2 regions of the Metabacillus hrfriensis genome follow, and region 2 is predicted to be linked to the other one. Evidence: a T-box and tRNA genes for the amino acid it is inferred to sense, from the RefSeq annotation. Region 2 holds a T-box; the other holds one or more tRNA genes.
What was found. A T-box is a leader RNA that pairs with one kind of tRNA and senses whether it is charged. The one in region 2 lies ahead of trpS (tryptophan--tRNA ligase), so its partner is inferred to be a tRNA-Trp.
Positions count from the first base shown of each region.

Region 1: it encodes a tRNA-Trp, which carries the amino acid that the T-box ahead of trpS (tryptophan--tRNA ligase) is inferred to sense. The anticodon was not compared.

Region 1 covers NZ_CP126116.1:699,034-706,381, forward strand. The annotation lists rRNA gene QLQ22_RS03570 (16S ribosomal RNA) at 1-559, shown strand, start outside; rRNA gene QLQ22_RS03575 (23S ribosomal RNA) at 794-3,724, shown strand; rRNA gene rrf (5S ribosomal RNA) at 3,855-3,970, shown strand; tRNA gene QLQ22_RS03585 (tRNA-Asn) at 3,986-4,060, shown strand; tRNA gene QLQ22_RS03590 (tRNA-Ser) at 4,065-4,154, shown strand; tRNA gene QLQ22_RS03595 (tRNA-Glu) at 4,169-4,243, shown strand; tRNA gene QLQ22_RS03600 (tRNA-Val) at 4,260-4,335, shown strand; tRNA gene QLQ22_RS03605 (tRNA-Met) at 4,380-4,456, shown strand; tRNA gene QLQ22_RS03610 (tRNA-Asp) at 4,460-4,535, shown strand; tRNA gene QLQ22_RS03615 (tRNA-Phe) at 4,560-4,635, shown strand; tRNA gene QLQ22_RS03620 (tRNA-Thr) at 4,649-4,724, shown strand; tRNA gene QLQ22_RS03625 (tRNA-Tyr) at 4,735-4,819, shown strand; tRNA gene QLQ22_RS03630 (tRNA-Trp) at 4,837-4,910, shown strand; tRNA gene QLQ22_RS03635 (tRNA-His) at 4,938-5,013, shown strand; tRNA gene QLQ22_RS03640 (tRNA-Gln) at 5,046-5,120, shown strand; tRNA gene QLQ22_RS03645 (tRNA-Gly) at 5,180-5,254, shown strand; tRNA gene QLQ22_RS03650 (tRNA-Cys) at 5,263-5,336, shown strand; tRNA gene QLQ22_RS03655 (tRNA-Leu) at 5,356-5,444, shown strand; tRNA gene QLQ22_RS03660 (tRNA-Leu) at 5,465-5,545, shown strand; gene QLQ22_RS03670 (DUF2089 domain-containing protein) at 6,193-6,567, shown strand; gene QLQ22_RS03675 (hypothetical protein) at 6,564-6,953, shown strand; gene QLQ22_RS03680 (hypothetical protein) at 6,957-7,226, shown strand.
Region 2 covers NZ_CP126116.1:1,212,221-1,219,568, forward strand. The annotation lists gene QLQ22_RS05950 (hypothetical protein) at 669-1,379, opposite strand; gene QLQ22_RS05955 (YjbA family protein) at 1,580-2,326, shown strand; gene QLQ22_RS05960 (STAS domain-containing protein) at 2,462-2,950, shown strand; gene trpS (tryptophan--tRNA ligase) at 2,984-3,970, opposite strand; T-box leader at 4,024-4,232, opposite strand; gene QLQ22_RS05970 (DUF3899 domain-containing protein) at 4,396-4,755, opposite strand; gene QLQ22_RS05975 (peptide ABC transporter substrate-binding protein) at 5,171-6,868, shown strand; gene opp3b (oligopeptide ABC transporter permease) at 7,016-7,348, shown strand, end outside.

The DNA of each region.
Region 1 (7,348 bases), 510 kb from region 2:
CAGGTCTTGACATCCTTTGCCACTTCTAGAGATAGAAGGTTCCCCTTCGGGGGACAAAGTGACAGGTGGTGCATGGTTGTCGTCAGCTCGTGTCGTGAGATGTTGGGTTAAGTCCCGCAACGAGCGCAACCCTTGATCTTAGTTGCCAGCATTCAGTTGGGCACTCTAAGGTGACTGCCGGTGACAAACCGGAGGAAGGTGGGGATGACGTCAAATCATCATGCCCCTTATGACCTGGGCTACACACGTGCTACAATGGATGGTACAAAGGGCTGCGAGACCGCGAGGTTTAGCCAATCCCATAAAACCATTCTCAGTTCGGATTGCAGGCTGCAACTCGCCTGCATGAAGCTGGAATCGCTAGTAATCGCGGATCAGCATGCCGCGGTGAATACGTTCCCGGGCCTTGTACACACCGCCCGTCACACCACGAGAGTTTGCAACACCCGAAGTCGGTGGGGTAACCGCAAGGAGCCAGCCGCCTAAGGTGGGGTAGATGATTGGGGTGAAGTCGTAACAAGGTAGCCGTATCGGAAGGTGCGGCTGGATCACCTCCTTTCTAAGGAAGATATGAGGACGCTTTTGGTTTTTGTTTAGTTTTGAGAGATCATTCTCTCTATGATAGAAGACAAATCATCCGATTTGTCGGTTGTTCTTTGAAAACTAGATAACGTAATTGATAACAAGTAATTCACTGAGATTTACGCTTACCATAATTAGTGATTTTCTAGACATTTATGTCTAAACAAACAACGAAATGCGAAACGCATCTTATGATGCGGTTGACCATTTAGGTTAAGTTATGAAGGGCGCACGGTGGATGCCTTGGCACTAGGAGCCGATGAAGGACGGGACTAACACCGATATGCTTTGGGGAGCTGTAAGTAAGCTTTGATCCAGAGATTTCCGAATGGGGAAACCCACTGTTCGTAATGGAACAGTATCTTTATCTGAATACATAGGATAATGAAGGCAGACCCGGGGAACTGAAACATCTAAGTACCCGGAGGAAGAGAAAGCAAACGCGATTTCCCAAGTAGCGGCGAGCGAAACGGAATTAGCCCAAACCAAGAGGCTTGCCTCTTGGGGTTGTAGGACACTCTATACGGAGTTACAAAGGAACGGGGTAGATGAAGCGACCTGGAAAGGTCCGTCAGAGAAGGTAATAACCCTGTAGTCGAAACTTCGTTCCCTCCAGAGTGGATCCTGAGTACGGCGGGACACGAGAAATCCCGTCGGAAGCAGGGAGGACCATCTCCCAAGGCTAAATACTCCCTAGTGACCGATAGTGAACCAGTACCGTGAGGGAAAGGTGAAAAGCACCCCGGAAGGGGAGTGAAAAGATCCTGAAACCGTGTGCTTACAAGTAGTCAGAGCCCGTTAATGGGTGATGGCGTGCCTTTTGTAGAATGAACCGGCGAGTTACGATCCCGTGCAAGGTTAAGTTGATGAGACGGAGCCGCAGCGAAAGCGAGTCTGAATAGGGCGTTTTAGTACGTGGTCGTAGACCCGAAACCAGGTGATCTACCCATGTCCAGGGTGAAGTTCAGGTAACACTGAATGGAGGCCCGAACCCACGCACGTTGAAAAGTGCGGGGATGAGGTGTGGGTAGCGGAGAAATTCCAATCGAACCTGGAGATAGCTGGTTCTCTCCGAAATAGCTTTAGGGCTAGCCTCAAGTATGAGAGTCTTGGAGGTAGAGCACTGATTGGACTAGGGGCCCTCATCGGGTTACCGAATTCAGTCAAACTCCGAATGCCAAAGACTTGCTCCTTGGGAGTCAGACTGCGAGTGATAAGATCCGTAGTCAAGAGGGAAACAGCCCAGACCACCAGCTAAGGTCCCAAAGTATACGTTAAGTGGAAAAGGATGTGGAGTTGCTTAGACAACCAGGATGTTGGCTTAGAAGCAGCCACCATTTAAAGAGTGCGTAATAGCTCACTGGTCGAGTGACTCTGCGCCGAAAATGTACCGGGGCTAAACGTATCACCGAAGCTGTGGACTGTTCTTACGAACAGTGGTAGGAGAGCGTTCTAAGGGCGTTGAAGCTAGACCGTAAGGACTGGTGGAGCGCTTAGAAGTGAGAATGCCGGTATGAGTAGCGAAAGAGGGGTGAGAATCCCCTCCACCGAATGCCTAAGGTTTCCTGAGGAAGGCTCGTCCGCTCAGGGTTAGTCGGGACCTAAGCCGAGGCCGAAAGGCGTAGGCGATGGACAACAGGTTGATATTCCTGTACCACCTCCTCACCATTTGAGCAATGGGGGGACGCAGGAGGATAGGGCAAGCGCGCTGTTGGATATGCGCGTCCAAGCAGTTAGGCTGAGAAGTAGGCAAATCCGCTTCTCATATAAGGCTGAGCTGTGATGGCGAGGGAAATTTAGTACCGAAGTTCCTGATTCCACACTGCCAAGAAAAGCCTCTAGCGAGGTGAGAGGTGCCCGTACCGCAAACCGACACAGGTAGGCGAGGAGAGAATCCTAAGGTGAGCGAGAGAACTCTCGTTAAGGAACTCGGCAAAATGACCCCGTAACTTCGGGAGAAGGGGTGCTTTTTAGGGTTCATAGCCCTGAAAAGCCGCAGTGAATAGGCCCAGGCGACTGTTTAGCAAAAACACAGGTCTCTGCGAAGCCGCAAGGCGAAGTATAGGGGCTGACGCCTGCCCGGTGCTGGAAGGTTAAGAGGAGAGGTTAGCGCAAGCGAAGCTTTGAATTGAAGCCCCAGTAAACGGCGGCCGTAACTATAACGGTCCTAAGGTAGCGAAATTCCTTGTCGGGTAAGTTCCGACCCGCACGAAAGGCGTAACGATCTGGGCACTGTCTCAACGAGAGACTCGGTGAAATTATAGTACCTGTGAAGATGCAGGTTACCCGCGACAGGACGGAAAGACCCCGTGGAGCTTTACTGTAGCCTGATATTGAATTTTGGTACAGCTTGTACAGGATAGGTAGGAGCCTTGGAAGCCGGAGCGCCAGCTTCGGTGGAGGCATTGGTGGGATACTACCCTTGCTGTATTGAAATTCTAACCCACAGCCCTGATCGGGCTGGGAGACAGTGTCAGGTGGGCAGTTTGACTGGGGCGGTCGCCTCCTAAAATGTAACGGAGGCGCCCAAAGGTTCCCTCAGAATGGTTGGAAATCATTCGCAGAGTGTAAAGGCACAAGGGAGCTTGACTGCGAGACCTACAAGTCGAGCAGGGACGAAAGTCGGGCTTAGTGATCCGGTGGTTCCGCATGGAAGGGCCATCGCTCAACGGATAAAAGCTACCCCGGGGATAACAGGCTTATCTCCCCCAAGAGTCCACATCGACGGGGAGGTTTGGCACCTCGATGTCGGCTCATCGCATCCTGGGGCTGTAGTCGGTCCCAAGGGTTGGGCTGTTCGCCCATTAAAGCGGTACGCGAGCTGGGTTCAGAACGTCGTGAGACAGTTCGGTCCCTATCCGTCGTGGGCGCAGGAAATTTGAGAGGAGCTGTCCTTAGTACGAGAGGACCGGGATGGACGCACCGCTGGTGTACCAGTTGTCTTGCCAAAGGCATCGCTGGGTAGCTATGTGCGGAAGGGATAAGTGCTGAAAGCATCTAAGCATGAAGCCCCCCTCAAGATGAGATTTCCCATCACATTAGTGAGTAAGAACCCTGAAAGATGATCAGGTTGATAGGTCTGAGGTGGAAGCGCGGTGACGTGTGGAGCTGACAGATACTAATCGTTCGAGGACTTAACCACAGTCTAATAAAGTGTAAAACCTGAGTGAAACTTGTTATCATACGTTATTTAGTTTTGAAAGAATAACTTCTTTCGAAAAAAAAAGCTTGAAATCTTCGGATTTCATAGTATAATAATTTTTGTCACTATGTCTGGTGATGATGGCAAAGAGGTCACACCCGTTCCCATGCCGAACACGGAAGTTAAGCTCTTTAGCGCCGATGGTAGTTGGGGGTTTCCCCCTGTGAGAGTAGGACGTTGCCAGGCTAGTGAAAATATTATTCCGCAGTAGCTCAGTGGTAGAGCTATCGGCTGTTAACCGATCGGTCGTAGGTTCGAGTCCTACCTGCGGAGCCATTTTGGAGAGCTGTCCGAGTGGCCGAAGGAGCACGATTGGAAATCGTGTAGGCGGTAACCCGTCTCAAGGGTTCGAATCCCTTGCTCTCCGCCACTACTTATATAAATGGCCCGTTGGTCAAGCGGTTAAGACACCGCCCTTTCACGGCGGTAACACGGGTTCGAATCCCGTACGGGTCACCAATATCATTTTCACTGCGGAGGATTAGCTCAGCTGGGAGAGCATCTGCCTTACAAGCAGAGGGTCGGCGGTTCGAGCCCGTCATCCTCCACCATCTTTACTGAAATAAAGCAGCAAAAAAACTTCATTTATTATTGTCGCGGGGTGGAGCAGTCTGGTAGCTCGTCGGGCTCATAACCCGAAGGTCGCAGGTTCAAATCCTGTCCCCGCAACCAAATGGTCCCGTGGTGTAGCGGTTAACATGCCTGCCTGTCACGCAGGAGATCGCCGGTTCGATCCCGGTCGGGACCGCCATTCTTAATTAAAAAAGAATAAAATGGCTTGGTAGCTCAGTCGGTAGAGCAAAGGACTGAAAATCCTTGTGTCGGCGGTTCGATTCCGTCCCAAGCCACCATTTACACTTAAATGCCGGTGTAGCTCAATTGGTAGAGCAACTGACTTGTAATCAGTAGGTTGGGGGTTCAAGTCCTCTTGCCGGCACCACTTACAGTGTGGAGGGGTAGCGAAGTGGCTAAACGCGGCGGACTGTAAATCCGCTCCCTCCGGGTTCGGCGGTTCGAATCCGTCCCCCTCCACCATTTTATTTAAAGAATATAGGGGTATAGTTTAAAGGTAGAACAGAGGTCTCCAAAACCTCCGGTGTGGGTTCGAGTCCTACTACCCCTGCCAATTTAATTAATCTTATATAGTATAATGGCGGTTGTGGCGAAGTGGTTAACGCACCAGATTGTGGCTCTGGCATTCGTGGGTTCGATTCCCATCAGTCGCCCCATTTTTTACTTAATAGGGTTTTTATTTCTGTTTTGGGCTATAGCCAAGCGGTAAGGCAACGGACTTTGACTCCGTCATGCGCTGGTTCGAATCCAGCTAGCCCAGCCATTTTCAATCTAAAGTCATCTTTGTGCAGCTCCTGCATAAAATACATTACAATGCGATTTGCGGAAGTAGTTCAGTGGTAGAACACCACCTTGCCAAGGTGGGGGTCGCGGGTTCGAATCCCGTCTTCCGCTCCAATAGTTGAGGCGGCATAGCCAAGTGGTAAGGCAGAGGTCTGCAAAACCTTTATCCCCGGTTCAAATCCGGGTGTCGCCTCCAATTTTTATTTATCACCCTTGCCGGGGTGGCGGAACTGGCAGACGCACAGGACTTAAAATCCTGCGGTAGGTGACTACCGTACCGGTTCGATTCCGGTCCTCGGCACCATCTTCATCACAATTTCATTTGCCGGTGTGGCGGAATTGGCAGACGCGCACGACTCAAAATCGTGTTCCTCTGGAGTGCCGGTTCGACCCCGGCCACCGGTATCGAAATTTTATTACTTTCAATTACAAGTGAATTAAGTAATATCAACGTTTAAAAACGTCTCTACAGTTATTGTAGAGGCGTTTTTTTGTTGTCTTTTTATCTTTTTTTCACATGACATCCTCAAATGAAATCGTGTTCCTTAATCGTGTGCACCGTTGAAGGAGGAATTATTATGACAAGGCGTAAGAATGTTTTAAATGATGATGAACTGGCTGTTATTCAAAGTAAGTAAAAGCTTATGTAGAGACATTTAAAGATGCTATTCAATTGTTCATTAAGGATTGCGAATTTCGAAATTTAAGACCTCATACAATTCAATATTACTTGAATGGAATACAAGCATTTTTAAATCAACTTAAAGATCAGGGTATTGATATTACTTTATTGAAACCATCTAACCTAACTGAAGAACATATTAAAAACAATGTGATTCTCTATATGCGTAATTTTAAGGGTAGCAGAATCGGCAGTTACTGGAACTTCTTTTCCTAAGCCGGAGTTGATTTCAGAATGGTTAGCACTTATATTTAATATTCAAATTAAATTATTTAATATTTAAGTTCGCTTTTATAAATTATTTTAAGTTGATATTTGATATTATTAAAAAACGTAGTATAATATGGTTAATAAAAGAAAGGAGCAAAACATGGCATATCCTTTACTCACAAATTGCCCGGTTTGCAGCGAATCATTAAAAATTACAAAGCTACAATGCGGACATTGTCAGACAACAATAGAAAATGAATTTGAAGCTTCAAAACTGTCTGCTTTAGGTCAGGAACAACTGCATTTTATTGAAACTTTCCTTAAATGCCGCGGGAATATAAAAGAAGTGGAGAAGGAATTAGGCATTTCCTATCCAACGGTCAGGGGTAAATTAGATGATATCATTTCCATCCTAGGATATAACGCACAAAAGAAACCGGGAGTCGATAAGAAAAAGATTGTTGGCCTTTTAGAAAAGGGAGAAATTACAGCGGAAGAAGCAATCCGTTTATTAAAAGAGGGGGAAGCAGAATGAAGGATGAAATTTCAAGGGTATTAACGTTGATGGAAGAAGGAAAGATTGATAAAGAAAAAGCGAGTGAATTAATTAATATCCTCCGAGAAAAAGACCAGCCAGAACTTTTTTCATTAAAGAAAGAAGTACCATATGGCAATAAAATATTAAAGATTCGTGTTACCTCTGAAGAAGGTGATAATGTAAATGTGAATTTACCAATTAATCTGGTAAAAGCTGTTTTGAAAGTAGGTACAAATATTGCGGAAAAAATCCCCGAGGCAGAAAAATATGTAAAAGATATTAATGTTGACCTGCTCATCGAGGCAATCGAAAACGAATTGGACGGACAGATTGTTGATATCACCTCGGCTAACGGTGATAAAGTTTTCGTGGTGATTGAGTAGTTTATGTTAAAAGTTAAGGTGAAAGTAAAGGATAAGCGGTTCTCCATTCCCGTTCCTTATGCGGTTTTAAATATGGTTAGTTTGATTATTACTTCAAAGAGAGTTAACCGCATAATTAATAAGGCAATTGAAAAGGATGGCAGTAAATTCAGTTTTCCGGAAATTGAAAGAAAAGATTTAAAACCATTGTTGCAAGGACTTTCTATGCACAAAGGCCTAGTGCTTGTGGAAACCAAATTAAAAGACGGTACCGAAGTAAAAGTGAAGTTGTGAAGCATTATTCGAATAGGGATAATGCTTTTTTAATAGGGGTAGCGTCATGGAGTTGATTTACAACTTTAAGGAAATTACAATATAAAAAAGCCCAATTTTCAGCACTGAAATTTTGAAATTGG
Region 2 (7,348 bases):
TGAGTGATCCTACTTTGTGCTGCAAACTCCAGTTTGACGCACTTCCTTAGGGTGAGTGATCCTACTTTGTGCTGCAAACTCCAGTTTGACGCACTTCCTTCGGGTGAGTGATCCTACTTTGTGTTGCAAACTCCTATTTAACGCACTTCCTTCGGGTGAGTGATCCTACTTTGTGCAGCAAACTTCGGTTTGAAGCACTTCCTTCGGGTGAGTGATCCTACTTTGTGCAGCAAACTCCGATTTGACGCACTTCCTTTGGGTGAGTGATCCTACTTTGTGCTGCAAACTTCGGTTTGACGCACTTTCTTCGGGTGAGTGATCCTACTTTGTGCAGCAAACTCCAGTTTGACGCACTTCCTTAGGGTGAGTGCTCCTACTTTGTGTTGCAAACTTCGGTTTGACGCACTTTCTTCGGGCGAGTGATCCTACTTTGTGTTGCAAACTTCGGTTTGAAGCACTTCCTTAGGATGAGTGATCCTACTTTGTGCAGCAAACTTCGGTTTGACGCATCTTCTTCGGGTGAGTGATCCATCTTTGTGCTGCAAACTCCAGCTTGACGTACTTCCTTCAGGTGAGTGATCCATCTTTGTGCAGCAAACTCCGATTTGAAGCACTTCCTTCGGTCAGGAGAGCCATTTTTGTGCTGCAAATTCCTATTTGACGCACTTTCACCTGGTTGGAGAGCCTTTTTTGTGCAGCAAACTCCAGTTTGACGCACTTTCTTCAGGTGAGTGATCCATCTTTGTGCAGCAAACCCCGATTTGAAGCACTTCCTTCGGGTGAGTGATCCATCTTTGTGCTGCAAACTCCGATTTGACGCACTTTCTCCTGGTTGGAGAGCCATTTTTGTGCTGCAAACTCCAGTTTGACGCACTTTCTTCAGGTGAGTGATCCATCTTTGTGCTGCAAACTCCGATTTGAAGCACTTCCTTCAGGTGAGTGATCCATCTTTGTGCTGCAAACTCCGATTTGAAGCACTTCCTTCGGGTGAGTGATCCATCTTTGTGCTGCAAACTCCAAGTTTGACGCACTTCCTTTGGGTAGGAGAGCCATTTTTGTGCTGCAAACTCCGATTTGAAGCACTTCCTTCGGGTGAGTGATCCATCTTTGTGCAGCAAACTCCGATTTGAAGCACTTCCTTCGGGTGAGAGAGCCATTTTTGTGCTGCAAACTCCGATTTGAAGCACTTTCTTCGGGTGAGTGATCCATCTTTGTGCTGCAAACTCCGATTTGACGCACTTCCATCGGGCCAGAGATCCATTTTTGTGCTGCAAATTCCGATTTGAAGCACTTCCTTCGGTCAGGAGAGCCATTTTTGTGCTGCAAATTCCTATTTGAAGCACTTCCTTCCACGAATTTCGTTTAGACTGATAGAACATAGATTTACACTGATACAATTTCATTTTTACTGAGAAAACACAAAAAACACTGATAGGAAAACTCTAAGTGTAAAAGACTAATAACAGACCTTGCTCAAAAATTGTCGAAAGAAAACATCCATAAAATGAATGGAATGGAATATATTTTCTTCTCCCTGCCTATACTGAAAGACAAAAGCATCGGAAGTGAGGGGTAATAAATGTTGTTTCTTCATGATGTATGGGTGAACTGGTTTGAAGGAGAAGAAAACGGGTACAATGTGTGTCATTTTCATGAATGGAGAAAAGATGACAGTGTTGAGCTTCTGGACCAAGTTCCTCTATTTAAAGTAAACTCGGTCTTATACCATTATATTGAGAATGATTTGTCGGAGCTGCCGCAGGGACTGTTAAAAGATGCCTTTCAAAAAGCGTATATTCGCAAAAATCATGAGCGCATTCAGCTGGATTACTGTTTCGTCATAACAGACGGACAGGGTATACTTGCAGTCGATACGATCGGCTACAGCATACCAGTCCGCAAAAGCCGGTTAATTCCGCGCCAGGAACAGCTTGTCTATGAAATGATTAAAGATGTTGAGGCAGAGGAATACTTGTTTGAGGCGGAATCGATGGAAAAGGAATTTCATATCCTGTCGCCAAGTCCGTCACATATGAGCGGTTTAACAAGAAAAGAACGCCAGTTAAAACAGCTGCTGTTTATGGCCCTGGATCAGCTGCAGTCAACAAAAAATGCTGCTGAGGTTAAATACTGGTACACAGAGTGGAATCCGACAATGTATGAAACGATTCAAGAACTGAGCTTTGAGGACGTTTGGAGAAAGCTTTACGATGAAACGGTAAGCGGCTGGAGTCCCAAGCATAAGACGCTATGTGAACATCTGATAAAAGGGCAGCCTTTTTTTGAGAAGCTGTGGGAAATGGAGCATGAATCAAAAGTGAATTAGGACAAGCATTAATGAAAGAAACCAATTCTATATATAGAATATGGTTTCTTTTTTTATGTGAAAAAACGGTATGAACTGAAAATGAATGGTAAACTAAACAGTATGCGACTATTAACGATTAGCGAGGGTTCATATATGAGCAGTGAAAAAGAACAAATTGCAGCTTTACAGTCGGAAATTCTCGAACTTAAAAAGCAATTAGAAGCAAGTGCTGAGATAATAAAGGAGATTTCTGTTCCGATTATCCCGTCCATTATTCCTGATACTATACTTGTGCCCATAACAGGAAGGCTTTCTTCTGAAAGGTTTGATCAGATTATCTCAAAAATATTAGAGGTTTCCCATTCAGATGAAATTTCTAATGTTATTGTCGATTTTTCAGCAATCTCAGAGAAAGAAATATGGGAGCTTGATCTGTTTGGAGCCTATATCCATAATATGACGTCAGCAATCAGGCTGATGGGCATTCAAATATTATATGTAGGCTTTGGACCGGCTTTAACCCAGCTGCTTGTCACTTCTGGATTAACGAACTACAATGATATTCAGTCATTTTTGACGTTCAGGACAGCCCTTCAATATTTAATGAGTCAAAAAGGATTGGAAATTGAACAGCAAATATAAAAAGAGCATCGCAAGATGCTCTTTTTATATTTGCTATCTTTTTCTGCCAAGTCCCATTGCGTTTTCCATTTTTTTAATCATTTTATTAGCTGCAGCATTTGCTCTTTCTGCGCCCCGGTCTAAAATTTGATCCAATTCTTCTGACTCTAATAAAGCATGGTACTTTTCTTGAATTGGCTTCAGCACTTCAATCACAGCAGCTGCTGTATCGTTCTTGAAATCCCCGTAGCCTTTGCCTTCATATTTTTTTTCTAAATCAGCAATTGATTCTCCAGAGAGAATGGAATAGATAGATAGAAGATTCGAAACACCTGGCTTGTTTTCTTTGTCGTATTTTACAATTCCTTCTGAATCAGTTACTGCGCTCTTTATTTTCTTTTCAATCGACTTAGGTTCGTCTAAGAGAGTAATAAACGATTTTAAGTTTGAATCTGATTTGCTCATCTTTTTCAGAGGGTCTGCAAGCGACATGACTCTAGCGCCGACTTTTGGAATTCGGACCTCAGGGATTGTAAAGATGTCGTTATACTTCTTGTTAAAGCGCTCTGCCAGATCACGTGTAAGCTCTAAATGCTGTTTTTGATCTTCTCCGACAGGAACGATGTCCGTTTTATATAGTAGAATGTCGGCAGCCATTAGTGGAGGATAAGTTAATAATCCAGCAGAAACAGCTTCTTTTCCAGTAGATTTATCCTTAAATTGCGTCATTCTCTCAAGCTCCCCGATATATGCAACACATTGAAGCATCCACCCTGCCTGAGCGTGCGCAGGAACTTCAGACTGTACAAATAATGTTGCTTTTTCAGGATCGATGCCGATCGCGAGGTAAAGTGCTGCAAGACTGCGGATATTTTTGCGCAGCTGGAGGCGGTCCTGAGGGACAGTTATAGCATGCTGATCGACGATGCAAAAGTAGCAATCGTAATCATGCTGCAGATCAATAAATTGCTTCAATGCCCCGATATAATTTCCTAATGTAACGTGTCCTGAGGGCTGAATGCCCGAAAAAATGGTTTTCATTTTATCACTCCTATATTGGTTTACATACAAAAAAGCCCATTCGTGTCCTGCTGAACAGGGACGAATGGACCGCGGTGCCACCCTAATTATTTCTAAAAGAAATCACTTAACGTCTTTTAACGCAAGACGAAACGGCTGATCCTACTAACTTTCAGTCAGCTGCTCAAAAGTCCATTCCACAGTTTTCATTACCCGCATCCCAGCAGCAGCAGGCTCTCTATAAATGAATTCACTATGTACTACTCTTTATCATCGCTTTTTAAATAAAGATTTTATTAAAGATATAGGAAAGTTTAAAGTTTTGCAGACATTGATGTCCAGCAAAAGTGCCTGATCCCCGGTCAGAACGGATCCGCCTTTCGGAGCTGACCAAGGTTCTTCCGCTTTTCTTATTATAAAAGCTTACACCAAGATAATCAACTGCATTAGAGGTAATAGAACACCAATCCTGTAAACATGGTGGCGGCAAGAAGAAGTCCTGCTAATAGGAAGGGCATATATTCAACGCTGAGCAGCTCTGAAAACAGCCTCATTTCCTCTACCTCTTCCTTTTCTAAATCTCTGCCTTTTGATTGAAAGGTTCTTCGGAAGCCTTGGGTAATTCCATCAAAAAATCCGCCCTCAGCTACAAGCAGGAACATCGAAATGAAGAGCAGGATTCCAGATAGATAAAAAGAAATATTGATATAGTGAAGAAGCGTAATTTCTCCATAAAATAAAAGGGAAAGCATAAAAACTAGAACAAACGACACGGAAAACGCTAATAAAAATAAATTTCGTTTCATAAATACCCTCTTTTTTTAACTAATTATACTAAAGTGCAATCCGTTAAATAGTAATTTTGTATAGAAATATACGAAAGATATTATAGCAAGAATAATAAAACTAGTCAGAATCTTTTCATTATGCCCGCAAAATAGTTTATTAGCTATTGTTGTATATTGTATACATTTTATATTTTACACACTATTTAACTTCTTTACAAAGACTAAGCCTTTAGTATTCGCTGTGTTATTCAAATGAAATATCAGGACTAATTCCGACACTTTATATAGGTATAAAGAACTATTTTTCATTCAAAATAGTCTTAATTTTATTGCATTTGTGTAAATTTTATTAAAAAAATGAATGTACAAAAATTCGAAAGCTTGTATAATAGTGTTTGTAAGAATTTTTTAAAAATAAAAGGGAGGGTTATTAATGAAAAAGTCAAAATTTTCATTGCTTTTAGTTCTTTCGCTTGTTTTAAGCGTTTTCTTAACGGCTTGCTACGGCGGAGGCAATCAGGGTTCTTCTGACGGAGGAGACAAAGATAAAGACTCTAAAGAAGAATCAAATGTGGCACAGGAGCTTAAAGTTTTAGAATCATCTGAGATTCCATCGATGGACTCAGTACTAGCTGAAGATACTATCAGTTTATCTCAATTAAACAATACGAACGAGGGTTTATACCGTATTGATGAAAACCAAGAGCCAGTGCCTGGTATGGCTGACGGCGAGCCTGAAGCCAATGAAGACGGCACAGAATATACAATTAAATTAAGAGAAGATGCTAAATGGTCTAACGGTGAGCCTGTTACTGCAAACGATTTCGTATTTGCTTGGCAGCGTGCTCTTAATCCTGAAACAGGATCTGCATATGGTCCATACATGATGATGGGTAAGATTAAAAATGCAGAAGCATTATATAATGGAAAAGCGAAACCAGAAGATTTAGGTGTTAAAGCTAAAGATGAAAAAACATTGGTGATTACTCTTGAAAAACCAATTCCTTTCTTTAAATCATTAATGGCTTTCCCGACATTCTATCCTCAAAACCAAAAGTTTGTTGAAGAACAGGCTGCAAATTTCGGTAAAAAATCAGAAAATTTAGTGTTCAATGGACCTTTCACGATTCAAGGATGGGAAGGACCTGCTGATACTGAGTGGACTTTAGAGAAAAATGCTGAATACTGGGATGCAAAAAATGTAAGCCTTGAGAAAATTCAATTTAACGTTTCAAAAGATCCTCAAGCTGCAGCAAACGCATTTGAAGCTGGAGAAGCAGATGTGACTCCTAAACTTTCAACACCAGCAGTTATCGCACAATATGAAGGTGACGACCGCCTGTTAAGATGGTTAGAGCCTACAATTTTCTGGCTTAAATTAAATCAAAAGAACGAGGCGCTTGCAAACGTTAACATCCGTAAAGCAATTGCTATGGCTTTCAACAAAGAAGATTTAACAAATGAAATCTTAAACAATGGTTCTATTCCAGCAAACTATGCTGTACCAAAAGAATTCGTTACACATCCTGAAAGCGGCAAAGACTTCCGTGAAGCTAATGGAGACTTACTAACTTATAACGCAGAAGAAGCTAAAAAACTTTGGGCTAAAGGCTTAGAAGAAATTGGCCAAAAAGAAGTGACATTAGTTTACCTAGGCGGAGATACTGAAACGTCTAAAACAGTTGACTCTTACATGAAAGATCAGCTTCAAAACACACTTGAAGGATTAACGATTGATGTACAAAGTGTTCCTTTCAGTGTTCGTTTAGATCGTGACAAAACAATGGATTATGATATCCAGGCTGCAGGCTGGGGTCCTGACTATCTAGATCCAATTTCATTCTCAGATCTATGGATAACTGATGGCGGAAATAACAGAATGGCATACTCTAACGAAAAGTATGACAAATTATTGAAAGATGCTCAAACAACTTTAGCTAACGATCCAGCTAAACGTTTCGAAGCACTTCAAGAAGCTGAAAAAGTTGTATTAGATGAAGATGCAGGTATCGCTCCAATGTATCAGCGTGCTTCTAACCTTCTTATCAACAAAAACGTTGAAGGTTTCACTTATCACCTTGTAGGACCTGAATACAGCTACAAGTGGATTAAAATCACTGACGCTGAGTAATAATTATTTACGAAATTAAGGCAAATGATTATAATCAAAAAGAATAAAAAGAGAGTATATGGTATATACTCTCTTTTTACCTGCTAAAGAATTGTCGAATTATGTAGATGATTCTGAATTTTCCATATAGTTCTAGGAGGTGCACACATGGTTAAATATTTAGGCCAACGTATGATTTACATGCTTATTACTCTTATATTAATTGCTTCATTTACATTTTTCCTTATGAAACTGATCCCCGGTACTCCATTTAATAACGGTAAGTTGTCAGATGCACAGGTGGAAATTATGAAAGACAATTATGGGTTGGACCAGCCTGTACCCGTGCAGTATTTTACTTACATGACAAACTTGGCTAAAGGTGATCTTGGAGTATCATTCCAATTTGACAACACTCCGGTATCAGAGCTGCTTGCTGCTCGTATAGCCCCATCTGCTATCCTCGGATTTCAGGCAATGTTTGTAGGAACGTTATTCGGA